One region of the Pseudoalteromonas sp. J2K-J031 genome, then DNA from elsewhere that is predicted to be linked to it. Evidence: predicted binding sites of a transcription regulator. Region 1 holds the regulator's gene; each other region holds the start of a gene.
The links. The regulator NrdR, encoded in region 1, represses ribonucleotide reductase genes. The targets are predictions, from matches to a motif close to AAACACNANATNTNGTGTTT.
Positions count from the first base shown of each region.

Region 2: a site for NrdR is predicted at 2,628-2,647, ahead of nrdA (class 1a ribonucleoside-diphosphate reductase subunit alpha). Genes of this name have one in related genera too.
Region 3: a site for NrdR is predicted at 2,290-2,309, ahead of nrdG (anaerobic ribonucleoside-triphosphate reductase activating protein). Genes of this name have one in related genera too.

Region 1 covers NZ_CM200279.1:817,263-821,554, forward strand. The annotation lists gene AC3KZC_RS03730 (sensor domain-containing diguanylate cyclase) at 1-114, shown strand, start outside; gene glyA (serine hydroxymethyltransferase) at 367-1,623, shown strand; gene nrdR (transcriptional regulator NrdR) at 1,792-2,241, shown strand; gene ribD (bifunctional diaminohydroxyphosphoribosylaminopyrimidine deaminase/5-amino-6-(5-phosphoribosylamino)uracil reductase RibD) at 2,246-3,367, shown strand; gene AC3KZC_RS03750 (riboflavin synthase) at 3,371-4,027, shown strand; gene ribBA (bifunctional 3,4-dihydroxy-2-butanone-4-phosphate synthase/GTP cyclohydrolase II) at 4,098-4,292, shown strand, end outside.
Region 2 covers NZ_CM200279.1:1,834,653-1,838,944, forward strand. The annotation lists gene nrdB (class Ia ribonucleoside-diphosphate reductase subunit beta) at 1-192, opposite strand, end outside; gene nrdA (class 1a ribonucleoside-diphosphate reductase subunit alpha) at 247-2,529, opposite strand; gene AC3KZC_RS08340 (HAD family hydrolase) at 2,930-3,583, opposite strand; gene ubiG (bifunctional 2-polyprenyl-6-hydroxyphenol methylase/3-demethylubiquinol 3-O-methyltransferase UbiG) at 3,590-4,292, opposite strand, start outside.
Region 3 covers NZ_CM200279.1:1,432,626-1,436,917, forward strand. The annotation lists partial or broken gene feoB (ferrous iron transport protein B) at 1-819, opposite strand, end outside; gene AC3KZC_RS06765 (FeoA family protein) at 819-1,043, opposite strand; gene mog (molybdopterin adenylyltransferase) at 1,527-2,054, opposite strand; gene nrdG (anaerobic ribonucleoside-triphosphate reductase activating protein) at 2,339-2,791, shown strand; gene nrdD (anaerobic ribonucleoside-triphosphate reductase) at 2,795-4,292, shown strand, end outside.

The sequences.
Region 1 (4,292 bases):
GGGTTGAGTGCGGTAGCGGCAAGTGATACCAAACTTGATGACATTTTATTGCGCGCAGATAAAGCGCTGTATCAAGCAAAATCAGCCGGTCGTAACTGTGTGTTTGAAAAATAATTTATCACACGCTTTAAACTGAAAAATATTAATATTTTAAATTTAAAATACTAATGCATTTTGTTTTTTATATATCCTTTACTTATGTATCTGATTAAAAAATATCATCTTTAAAGCACTGTGAAATTTTTTCAATTGCTGTTTAAATATGCTCACTTTCTCAATGTAGGCAAATACGGCTTTTATGCGTACAATAGCGCCTTGTTTGATCCATTAATTTGATCCTTTAATACGTTGCAACTAGGAGAACCCATGTTAGAACGCAGCATGAACATCGCAGATTTTGATCCAGAGTTATTTGAAGCAATCAATAAAGAAACAGCTCGTCAAGAAGAACACATTGAGCTTATTGCTTCAGAAAACTACTGTAGCCCACGCGTTTTAGAGGCTCAAGGCTCACAATTAACTAACAAATATGCAGAAGGCTACCCAGGCAAGCGTTATTACGGTGGTTGTGAACATGTTGATGTTGTTGAGCAATTAGCAATTGACCGTGCAAATGAATTATTTGGTACTGATTACGCAAACGTGCAACCACATGCGGGTTCTCAAGCAAATGCAGCGGTATTTTTAGCTTTATTAGAAGCTGGTGATACAGTGTTAGGTATGAGTCTTGCTCATGGTGGTCACTTAACTCATGGTTCTCATGTAAGTTTTTCTGGCAAATTATACAACGCAATTCAATACGGTCTAAATGCTGAAACAGGTGAGATTGACTACGCACAAGTTGAAGCGTTGGCACTTGAGCACAAGCCTAAAATGATTATTGGTGGTTTTTCTGCTTATTCAGGTATTGTTGATTGGGCTAAATTCCGCGAAATCGCAGATAAAGTTGGTGCATATTTATTTGTTGATATGGCTCATGTTGCAGGTTTAGTGGCTGCAGGCGTTTATCCAAGCCCAGTTCCGTTTGCTCACGTATTAACAACAACAACTCATAAAACATTAGCTGGCCCACGTGGTGGATTAATTTTATCTGCATGTGGCGATGAAGCTATTTATAAAAAATTAAATAGTGCTGTTTTTCCTGGTGGTCAAGGTGGTCCTTTATGCCACATTATCGCAGCTAAAGCCGTTGCATTTAAAGAAGCACTACAGCCAGAATTCAAAACATACCAAGCGCAAGTTGTTAAAAATGCACAAGCCATGGTTGCTGTTATGCAAGAACGTGGCTACAAGGTTGTATCTGGCAAAACAGAAAATCATTTATTTTTATTAGATTTAATAGATAAAGATATTACGGGTAAAGATGCTGATGCGGCACTAGGTAATGCAAACATTACTGTGAACAAAAACTCTGTGCCTAACGATCCTCGTTCACCATTTGTTACTTCAGGCTTACGTATTGGTTCTCCAGCAATCACTCGTCGTGGTTTCAAAGAAGCAGAATCAAAAGAGCTGGCCGGTTGGATTTGTGATGTTTTGGATAACATCAGCGATGTATCTGTTCAAGCTCAAGTAAAAGAGAAAGTAAAAGCAATTTGTAAAAAGTTACCTGTTTACGCTTAATTCTTCTACTGTAATTAATTTAGCGCACAAGCGAATTAATTTTTGTTATTATAAGGCCACTTTTTTAAGTGGCTTTTTTTATTGATAAAACGGCGAATTTTGTGCTCAATCAGGCATGCAAAGTTGATTGAGCTAATCTGCATTGTTGCATATAGAGGTTGAACGAGTATGTATTGCCCATTTTGTACTGCTAAAGAAACTAAAGTTATAGATTCTCGCCTAGTTGGCAGTGGCCATCAGGTGCGCCGTCGTCGAGAGTGCAACGAATGCAAAGAACGTTTTACCACCTTTGAAGGTGCAGAATTAGTGATGCCGCGAGTCATTAAACAAGACGGTAGTCGCGAGCCCTTTAATGAAGATAAGTTGATGAATGGTTTACACCGTGCACTTGAAAAGCGTCCTGTGAGCACTGAACAAATCGAAGAGGTTGTGCACCGTATTATGTCGCAACTTCGTTCAACAGGTGAGCGTGAAATACCGAGTCATATTGTTGGCGAATGCATCATGGAAGCATTGAAAAAACTCGATAAAGTAGCCTATGTGCGGTTTGCATCTGTTTATCGTTCATTTGAAGATGTCAAAGAATTTGGCGAAGAGATCGCTCGGTTAGCAGAGTAACCTTATGAGTTTTACAGAACTTGATTATCAATTTATGGCCCTTGCGATTGAGTTAGCAAAAAAAGGCTGCTATACCACATCACCTAATCCCAACGTAGGTTGTGTGCTAGTTAAAGATGGCCAGATAGTTGGGCAGGGATATCATCAAAAAGCGGGCGAAGGCCATGCTGAAGTTCATGCTTTAATGCAAGCAAAAGAACATGCTAAAGGTGCGACTGCTTATGTTACTTTAGAGCCATGCAGCCATACAGGTCGCACGGGTCCTTGTGCAGTGGCATTAGTCAATGCTGGTATTGTTAAGGTCATTGCAGCCATGGTTGATCCAAATCCAGCGGTCAGTGGGCGTGGTTTAGCGATATTAGAACAAGCGGGAATTGAAACTGCTTTTGGTTTAATGCAAGTTGAGGCTGAAGCGCTCAATGTTGGTTTTTTAAAGCGCATGCGATGTAATATGCCGTTTGTGCAGTGTAAATTAGCTGCCACTCTTGATGGCAAAACCGCTCTGGCTAATGGGCAAAGTAAATGGATAACAAGTCCGCTTGCTCGGGCTCAAGTGCAAGATTATCGTGCGCAAAGCTGCGCGGTATTGACCGGTGCCGACACCGTACTGGTTGATAATGCTAAAATGAATGTGCGTTATGATGAACTTATTAATCCACCTTTTTCTTTAGACAAATTGCGCCAGCCAATTCGCGTTGTGATTGACTCTAAGCATCGTTTAACACCGGATCTTGCTTTTTTTCAAATACAGAGCCCGGTCATTATCTTAACAACGGCTGTTGATAATTCGCATCAGTGGCCTCACTTTGTAACTCATCTGGTTGTGCCTGAAGAAAATGGCTATGTGGATTTGCGCCAAGCAATGATCTTATTGGCTGGTTTAGGCGTTAATAACGTTTGGCTTGAAGCTGGCCATACTTTAGCTGGGAAAATGGCACAACAAGGTTTGATTGATCAGTTTATTTTTTACCTCGCACCAAAATTAATCGGTCATAGCGGCAAAAGCCTTTTACACTTACCCATGTTAGAATCTATGGCTGAAGTACCTGAATTATCGATAGACGATATCACTATGGTTGGTGTCGACTTAAAAATTACGGCAACTTATAAAAAGAGTGATCATTAACTTATGTTTACTGGAATTATTGCAGCCGTTGGCCAAATCAGTGCCCTGAAAAAAGTAGGGGGCGATTTATCTGTAACGGTGAAAACAGGTAAGCTAGATTTATCTGACGTTCAACTAGGCGATAGTATCGCTACCAATGGTGTTTGTTTAACGGTTGTACGCTTGTTAGCTGACGGCTTTATGGCTGATGTTTCGCAAGAAACGCTAAGTTTAACTGGTTTTGCCCATTACACCGTAGGGCAAAAAGTCAATCTAGAAAAAGCCCTTACCCCGACATCGCGTTTAGGTGGTCATTTAGTCTCTGGGCATATTGATGGAATTGCGACCGTGGTGGCAATACAAACAAAGGGGCGTGCGGTTGATTATTGGCTCAGCGCACCGGCGCAATTATTGAAATATATCCCTTATAAAGGTTCTGTCTGTATTGATGGTATTAGTTTGACGGTTAATGAAATTAATGCGTCGCAATTTAAATTGACGATAGTGCCGCATACGGCGATAGAAACGACCATCAGTCAATTTAAAGTTGGCTCAACAGTTAACTTAGAAGTTGATCAACTCGCGCGTTATATGGAGCGTTTATTAACGCAACAAGCAGCCGCAGAACCGATGAAAAATAATGTAACGATGGATTTATTAAACCAAGCCGGTTTTATGTAACACTCCATTATCTTAATTAAAACGTTTAATAGTGTTCTATTTAAATGACAACAGCAACAGCGAGTAAGCAATGAAACTCAACAGCGCAGCAGAAATTATTGAAGACATTCGTGCCGGTAAAATGGTTATTCTGATGGATGACGAAGACCGTGAAAATGAAGGTGACTTAATTATGGCAGCCGAGCACATCAGTGCAGACGCTATCAACTTTATGGCCACTTATGGTCGCGGCTTAATTTGTTTAACGTTAACACAAGACCGTTGT
Region 2 (4,292 bases), 1.0 Mb from region 1:
TTCGAAATCGACACGGTCTTTACTTACATCAACTTCTTCTGGACGCCAAAAAAATGAAAGTTGCTTTTCAATTAATTTTTCGAAAATAGGGTGCTTTTGTTGATCGTATCGTGACACATTGACAGTTTGGCCAAAAAACATCGGTTCTTTTAATTGGTCGTTATGATTACGGCTAAAAGTTGAATAAGACATAGTAACTCTCAAAGACAAACAGAAAATGGGCAAGAAAAGCTTGCCCAATAGTTTTTATATTTTACACGCGCCACCGGCGCAATCGTCGTCAGAATCAGCAACGATTTCGTTTTGCGCATCAGAAGCACCATCGCGCGTATTATGATAATAAAGGGTTTTAACACCAAATTTGTATGCTGTTAATAAATCTTTCAATAACAACTTCATTGGTACCTTACCACCTTCAAATTTACCTGGATCATAATTGGTATTGGCAGACACCGTTTGATCAATGAATTTCTGCATAATACCGACTAGCTGCAAGTAGCCATCATTTGATGGGATATCCCATAATAATTCATATTGATCTTTGAGTCTTTCATATTCAGGTACTACCTGTTTTAAGATCCCATCTTTACTTGCTTTAACACTCACATGACCACGCGGTGGCTCAATACCGTTGGTTGCATTAGAGATTTGTGACGATGTCTCTGAAGGCATTAATGCAGATAAAGTAGAATTACGCATACCATATTGTTTAATGCTTTCACGAAGACCATCCCAATCTAAACGCAGTGGTTCAGAACAGATTTGATCTAAATCTTTTTTGTAAGTATCAATAGGCATTAAACCTTGAGAATAGGTTGTCTCATGGAATTTAGGGCAAGCACCTTTTTCTTTGGCAAGTTCATTCGACGCTTTCATTAGATAATATTGAATAGCTTCGAATGTTTGATGAGTTAATGCATTAGCACTACCATCAGAATATTTTTTACCATTTTTTGCCAGATAATATGCATAATTGACCACACCGACACCTAGCGTACGACGGTTCATTGTCGCATTTTTGGCCGCTGGAACCGGATAATCTTGGTAGTCTAATAGATTATCTAACGCACGTACTGCAAGCTCTGCTAACTCTTCTAACTCATCAAGTGACTCAATTGCACCTAAGTTAAAGGCTGATAAGGTACATAAGGCAATTTCACCTTCTTCATCCATCACATGTTTAAGTGGTTTTGTTGGAAGGGCGATTTCCAAACAAAGATTTGATTGGCGAATTGGCGCAACTTTTGAATCAAAAGGGCTGTGAGTATTACAGTGGTCAACATTTTGCAGATAAATTCGGCCTGTACTGGCGCGCTCTTGAGCAAACATTGAAAATAATTCAATAGCCTTAATGCGTTTTTTACGAATAGACGGATCTTGCTCATATTGAACATATAAACTTTCAAATAAACTCTGATCTTCAAAAAAAGCATCATATAACCCAGGCACATCGGATGGGCTAAATAAGGTAATGTAATCATCTTTAATTAAACGGCTGTACATTACTTTGTTGAATTGAACACCATAATCAAGATGGCGAACTCGGTTATCTTCAACACCACGGTTGTTTTTAAGCACGAGTAAGTTTTCAACCTCTAAGTGCCACAACGGGTAAAATAGCGTAGCCGCACCGCCGCGAACACCACCTTGTGAACAACTTTTAACAGCTGTTTGAAAGTGCTTATAAAAAGGGATACAGCCAGTATGATACGCTTCGCCATTGCGAATTGGGCTACCAAGCGCACGAATTCGACCCGCATTAATCCCAATACCTGCACGTTGGCTGACATATTTTACAATGGCAGAAGAAGTCGCATTGATTGAATCTAAGCTATCACCACATTCAATCAGTACACATGAACTGAATTGACGAGTAGGCGTACGCACACCCGCCATAATTGGCGTAGGTAATGAGATTTTAAATTGTGATACGGCATCGTAAAAACGCTTGATGTAATCTAAACGAATTGATTTTGGATATTTAGAAAATAAGCTCGCTGCAACTAAAATATATAAAAACTGCGCACTTTCATAAATTTCGCCGGTTACACGGTTTTGAACTAAATATTTACCTTCAAGCTGCTTTACTGCCGCATAACTAAAAGTAAGATCGCGGTTATGATCAAGTACTTCATCAAGTTGCTCTAGTTCAGCTTTGCTATAGTCTGCCAATAAATGTGCGTCATAACGGTTATCTTCAACCATTTTTACAACATGATCATACAAGCGTGGTGGCTCAAATTGGCCGTACGCTTTTTTGCGTAAATGGAAAATGGCTAAACGAGCGGCTAAAAATTGGTAATCAGGCGACTCTTTCGAAATCTGATCCGCAGCTGCTTTGATGATGGTCTCATGGATATCTTCAGTACGGATCCCATCATAAAACTGGATATGAGATTTTAGTTCTACTTGTGAGACTGAAACATTATTAAGTCCCTTTGCTGCCCATTCAATGACACGGTGGATCTTGTCCAAATCGAGCAATTCCTTGCGACCGTCTCTTTTACTCACAGATAGTTTTTTTGTCATATTTATGCCTGTATTTCCTAGGGTGTTAGCGAAATTTATTGTTTTATTTTTAGGCGAGTGGCCTGAATATTAATGTTGTGCCGAAGTGGTTAGCTTTTAAACACTATATATGGGGGCAACTTAATTATGGATCACAAGATAGAGTGGTATGATTTTATTTGCAAGGGACAGAATTGGGAGTATTTGTGGATAAGTTGGCGATAAAGACAAAAGGTTAGTTGCTACTAACCTTTTGTCTTTTGATTCATTAGAAATAATTAAAAATCAACAAATGATCCGAAATTAAAAATTATTTATTATTTTTTGTCTTTTCGCGTATTTTTAGCACAGAAAAAAGAGAGAAACCTTATACTTGAAGAATAAATAAACTATATGTAGTGGTTCCTGGCGTGTAAAAACACTATATGTAGTTGCTTAGTTGTTGAGCATTAGCGCATATAATATCAGCATTCCAGCTTAAAATATCATCTGAGGGTGCGATGTAACCCCACTTAGCGATAGCTGTTTTCATCTTAGCAGCTTGGCCTGCTTCAATATCCCTTTTGGCATCTCCAACATATAAACCTTGCGTTGGCTCAATCCCTAACTGTGATAAACCGTGCAAAATGGGTTCAGGGTGAGGCTTAGCAACACTGAGTGTATCGCCACACACAATCGCTTTGCTTTGCGATAACAAATTAAAGTGCTCAAGTAACGGCAAGGTTAGAAATGTTGGTTTGTTAGTGACAATCCCCCAAGGTATATCCTGGCAATTGAGTCTCGTTAATAGATCTTCTATGCCTGGATAATAACAGGATGTTGCTGCGATATTTGCTAAGTAATGGTCTAAAAACTGTTGTTGCAGTGCTTTGTGATTCAAAAAAGACCAGTCTTTTTCACCAAATCCTGCTTTTAGCATGGCTAAACTGCCATTAGATGCTTCAAGTACATAGTCTACTCGTTTCAACGGTACTCGGTTATGTGTGAATAGAACCGCATTAAGTGCAGCGCCTAAATCATCAGCCGTGTCTAATAATGTGCCATCTAAATCAAACAGTACCGCTTTAAAATTCATAGATTGTTATACCTTTTCAAAATAGAGAATGTAATTGACACTGACATCTGAACCAAGACTGTATTGCCCAGAAAGAGGGTTATAACTTAATCCCTTACTTGCACGCACTTTTAAATCATATTTTTCAGCCCAGCTTATTAATTGAGCAGGTCGGATAAACTTTTGATGATCGTGTGTACCATTTGGTACCATTTTTAAGATTTTTTCAGCGCCTACAATGGCAAATAAGTACGATTTAAACGTTTTATTTAGAGTTGAAAAAAATACTTGTGCACCTGGTTTGGCTAATTGGGCAACTGATTGAATGATGGATTCAGGATCGGGCACATGTTCGAGCATTTCCATACATGTAATGACATCGAAACTTGCTGGATACAGAGTGGCAAAATCTTCTGCAGTCGTTTGCACATAGTCTACTTTAACCCCTGTTTCTAAACTGTGTAGTTTGGCGACATTAAGCGGCTCTTGACCCATGTCGATCCCTGTGACGCTTGCTCCCATTCTAGCCATGCTTTCACTTAAAATCCCACCGCCACAACCAACATCTAAGGTTTTTTTATCAAATAACCCCGCAGTATGACTCATGATAAAATCGAGGCGAAGGGGGTTGATTTCATGCAGAGGTTTAAAATCTCCAGTGAGATCCCACCAGTGTTGTGCCACGGCTTCAAATTTGGCAATTTCTTGTTGATCTACATTTTGATGTACG
Region 3 (4,292 bases), 620 kb from region 1:
GATGGCAAGCATAAACAATAAGTACATTATGCCCAAAAAAATGGGGATACCTAACCAAGGGTGTAAAATGAAGTTATCAAGTTTATCGCTTAAGGTTTGTGGCTGGCTTTCATGATGTTGAGTACGCGCAATAGTTTGATGAATAAACTCATATCGCGACTGCATAATAGCCAGCGTATCTTTATCTGTTTGTTGGCAACCACTGTTATTGCAACTACTTAGCTCTAATGACAATAAAGACTTGGGCTGACATTGCTTGTTAGTTTCTAACTTAATTAATATGTCTTGCGGAATAATTAAATTTGCAGGTCTTTTTGCCGGTTGCGGTAACACGGATAATTTTTTCTCAACATTGGCAAGAGTGTTTTTATCTAAACTATTAGCAGTAAAGACCTGACAACCTAACTCTTTAGCCAAGCGTTTAGTATCAATGCCTAGCGCTTCATTGCGGTCAAATTTATTTAAAACCACAACAACTGGTAAACCTAATTCAAGGATTTGTGTGGTTAAATATAATTGACGTTTTAATTGAGTTGCATCTACAACATTAATAATACAGTCAATCGCTTGCTCAGCAATAAACTGTTGTGTAATTGATAAGTCTTTACCTTGCTGTGCTCTTGTCGTCAGTGAGCTTATCCCTGGTAAATCTGATAATAGCGTTGCCTGTTGATTAAATTGAAATGTTTGCTGTTTTACCACAACTGTTACGCCTGTTCAGTTACCTGTTTTTTGATTTGCACCACTTAAGTTATTAAAAAAAGTACTTTTACCAGAATTTGCAAAACCAACTAAGGCTAAATGTAAAGGTTTTGACATTAGACGATTTCTATCCCTATTTGCTGAGCAACATTTGGTGCTAAACACATTTTAGTACCGTGAAGATTAAACGCTAGAGGACCATTAAATGGTGCTTTATGCGCAAGCGATATTTCGGTTTTCAAAGCAAAACCTTGCTCTATTAATTTCGACGATAAGTCAAAATTGTCAGGTAAAGTACAAATGTAAGCTTTTTGAGAGCGCTGTAACTGAAAAAGTGTCATATTCTTACAAGGAAAATAAAAATGATTATCATTAAACTCTACTGGTTCAACAGGCTTTCAGCAATAGCAGAACGATTTCATATTGATCTATATCAGCTAAATGTTAGTTTCATAAATTAGGGCTGTTGATCTTTGTTTGAATTTTATACGTAGGTGGTAATTTCATATAAATTACTTCGCCAAAAACAAACCTTACCGAAATTACCATGGCCCGATTAATGTTCACTAATGAGTTGTGATCGAAGCTACAAGCTATCTAGCTTGAGCACTGACAAACGATGGAAGGGATTTTAATCGCTTGCGTGTCGGCTGCTCATAGGTCACCTCCCAGAGTCTTTATTTAAAAAACTCAGCTCATAAGAATGAATAAACAGCTCCTTTTCATAAAGCTATAAGCGACAGTTCTAAGAATAGTCGTGTATCGGTGATTAGATGCACGGGGTGAGGCAGAATTGCTCCCCCGTATTTTGCAGCAATGACAGATTATGATTTAGGGCGAAAAACTTGGATCACCGTATCATCGCAAGTTAGGAAGGGGCCTTCTAATAAATCAATGCAATAAGGGACAGCAGGAAAAACAGCATCTAAGCATTGTTTAATTGCTTTAGGTTTACCGGGTAAATTAATAATGAGGCTGTTATCGCGAATGCCGGCAGTCTGTCTAGATAAAATAGCAGTTGGGACATATTTTAAGCTTTCTTGGCGCATCAGTTCGCCAAAACCAGGCATCATTTTATCGCAAACAGCTTCGGTTGCTTCTGGTGTGACATCTCGTTTTGCTGGACCCGTCCCACCTGTTGTAATCACTAGAGCACATTTTTCATCATCGCAAAGTTCACATAGCGCTTGCTCGATTAAGGGCTGTTCATCTTCTACAAGTCGATAAACTGCTTGCCAAGGTGAGGAAAGGTAAGTGGTTAAGGTGTCCACAATTGCAGGGCCAGAGAGATCATCATATTGGCCACGGCTTGCTCTATCACTAACGGTTAAAATACCAATTTTAGTTACCATAAATACTCTTTTCAAAGCAAAAAAACGAGTCTAACAAATATTTTTGAGTATTGAACTCACCCTAAATGGGTAGTTGCTGCAAACAACTGCCAAAAGTGGGGTTAGTGTGTATCTAACTGTTCAATCAAACAATTTGTAATGGTTTTTGGGGTGACGTTTACCTACCTATAAATTGACTATTTAGTTCGTATTAAAGCTTGATTTAGATCAACAAACGAAATGGCGAAAAACTGATTGTCACTATATATTGTGTCTAAATTTTATTTTGTCACTATATATAGATTATGCTACGTACATTTGTTCCTCAGGTATGTTTTCAAGAAGTCCCGCAGGAAATTTCTTTAGGCTTTTTATGCACGGGCTGCCAGATAGGTTGCCGAGGTTGCCATAGCCCTCAGTTGTGGGATGAAAATAAAGGTGAACCGTTAACACTATTGACGTTTTCAAAGTGGTTGGTGCAATACCAAGGCCTTATCACTTGTGTCGTATTTTTTGGCGGTGAATGGGAAGAAGTATTGCTAATTCAGCTATTAAAAGAAGCTAAATTACAAGGGCTCAAAACATGCCTTTATACAGGCAGAAACGATGTCTCAATGTCGTTAAAAGCGCAGCTGACCTATCTCAAAACCGGGCCATATATTGATACGTTAGGTGGCCTCGAAACGCCGAATACAAACCAGCGATTTATAGAACTCTCGACTGGACAATTACTTAATGCACACTTTTTGAAGGAATAAACTATGTTGTTAACACCAGAACAATTAGAAAAAAAACACATTTTCATTGATAACTATGTTAATGCGAAGAATGCGGCTGATGGTTCGACTATGGATGCAAACGCTAATGTGACGTTAAAGAATATCGCAACATTAGAGTCGGAACTAATGAAAGATTACTTTATTCAGGTAAATAGAGCGCAAGTGAGTAAAAAAATCAAACAGTTGTATGGTGAAGCACTGAGTGAAGAGTATTTGCGTCAAATAAACCAACATGAAATTTATGTGCATGATGAAACGAGTCTAAAACCTTATTGTACCTCTATTACTATGTATCCATTTTTATTGGATGGTCTGACTAAGTTGGGGGGAGAATCAAAAGCCCCAAAACATTTAGAATCTTTTTGTGGCAGTTTTGTGAACTTAGTGTTTGCTATCAGTGCGCAATTTGCAGGCGCAATTGCGACAGTCGAGTTTTTGATGTATTTCGATTACTTTGCTCGTAAGGATTACGGTGAGGATTACCTCATCACCAGTCGAAAAAAGATTGAAAATCATTTGCAGCATGTTGTGTATGCTTTAAATCAGCCAGCGGCGGCGCGCGGCTATCAAAGTGTCTTTTGGAACATTTCGCTTTACGATCAACCCTATTTTGAAGCCATGTTTGGACATTTTGTGTTCCCAGACATGACATCGTCTATGTGGCAAACCGTCAAAGAACTACAGCGTTTTTTCCTCTGTTGGTTTAATGATGAGAGAAGTAAAGCGATTTTAACTTTTCCTGTGGTCACAGCAGCAATGTTGGTGACTGATAATAAACCAGTTGATCATGACTTTGCTGCTATGTGCGCAAAAAATTTGAGTGAAGGCGGGTCATTCTTTGTTTATCAATCCGAGAGTGCCGACTCGTTAGCATCGTGTTGTCGCTTAAGAAATGAAATTAATGACCATAGTTTTTCTTATAGTTTAGGTGCAGGAGGGGTCGCAACAGGCTCAATCAATGTTATTACCCTTAATATGAATCGGCTCGTCCAAGATGGCAGAGATTTGAGTGTCGAAATACAAAAAATACAAAAATACCAAATAGCGTATCGTCATTTGATGGAAGACTACCAATTAGCAGGTCTTTTACCTGTGTATGATGCGGGTTTTATTTCTTTTAATAAACAGTTTCTGACTATCGGCATTAATGGATTGGTCGAAGCGGCCGAGTTTTTAGGAATTAACATTAGTGCGAATGATGAATATACACATTGGGTAGACGCGCAATTAAAAGTCATTTACCAACAAAATCGTATAACAAGTAAAGAAACAGGGTTTTTATTTAATACAGAGTTTGTGCCAGCAGAAAACCTTGGGGTAAAAAATGCGAAATGGGATAGCAAAGATGACTATGTGGTGCCAAGAGACTGCTACAACAGTTATTTTTACCGTGTTGAAGATGAGGTTATAAATCACCTTGATAAATTTATCTTACATGGCAAGGCATTGACCCAATATTTAGATGGTGGCTCAGCTTTAC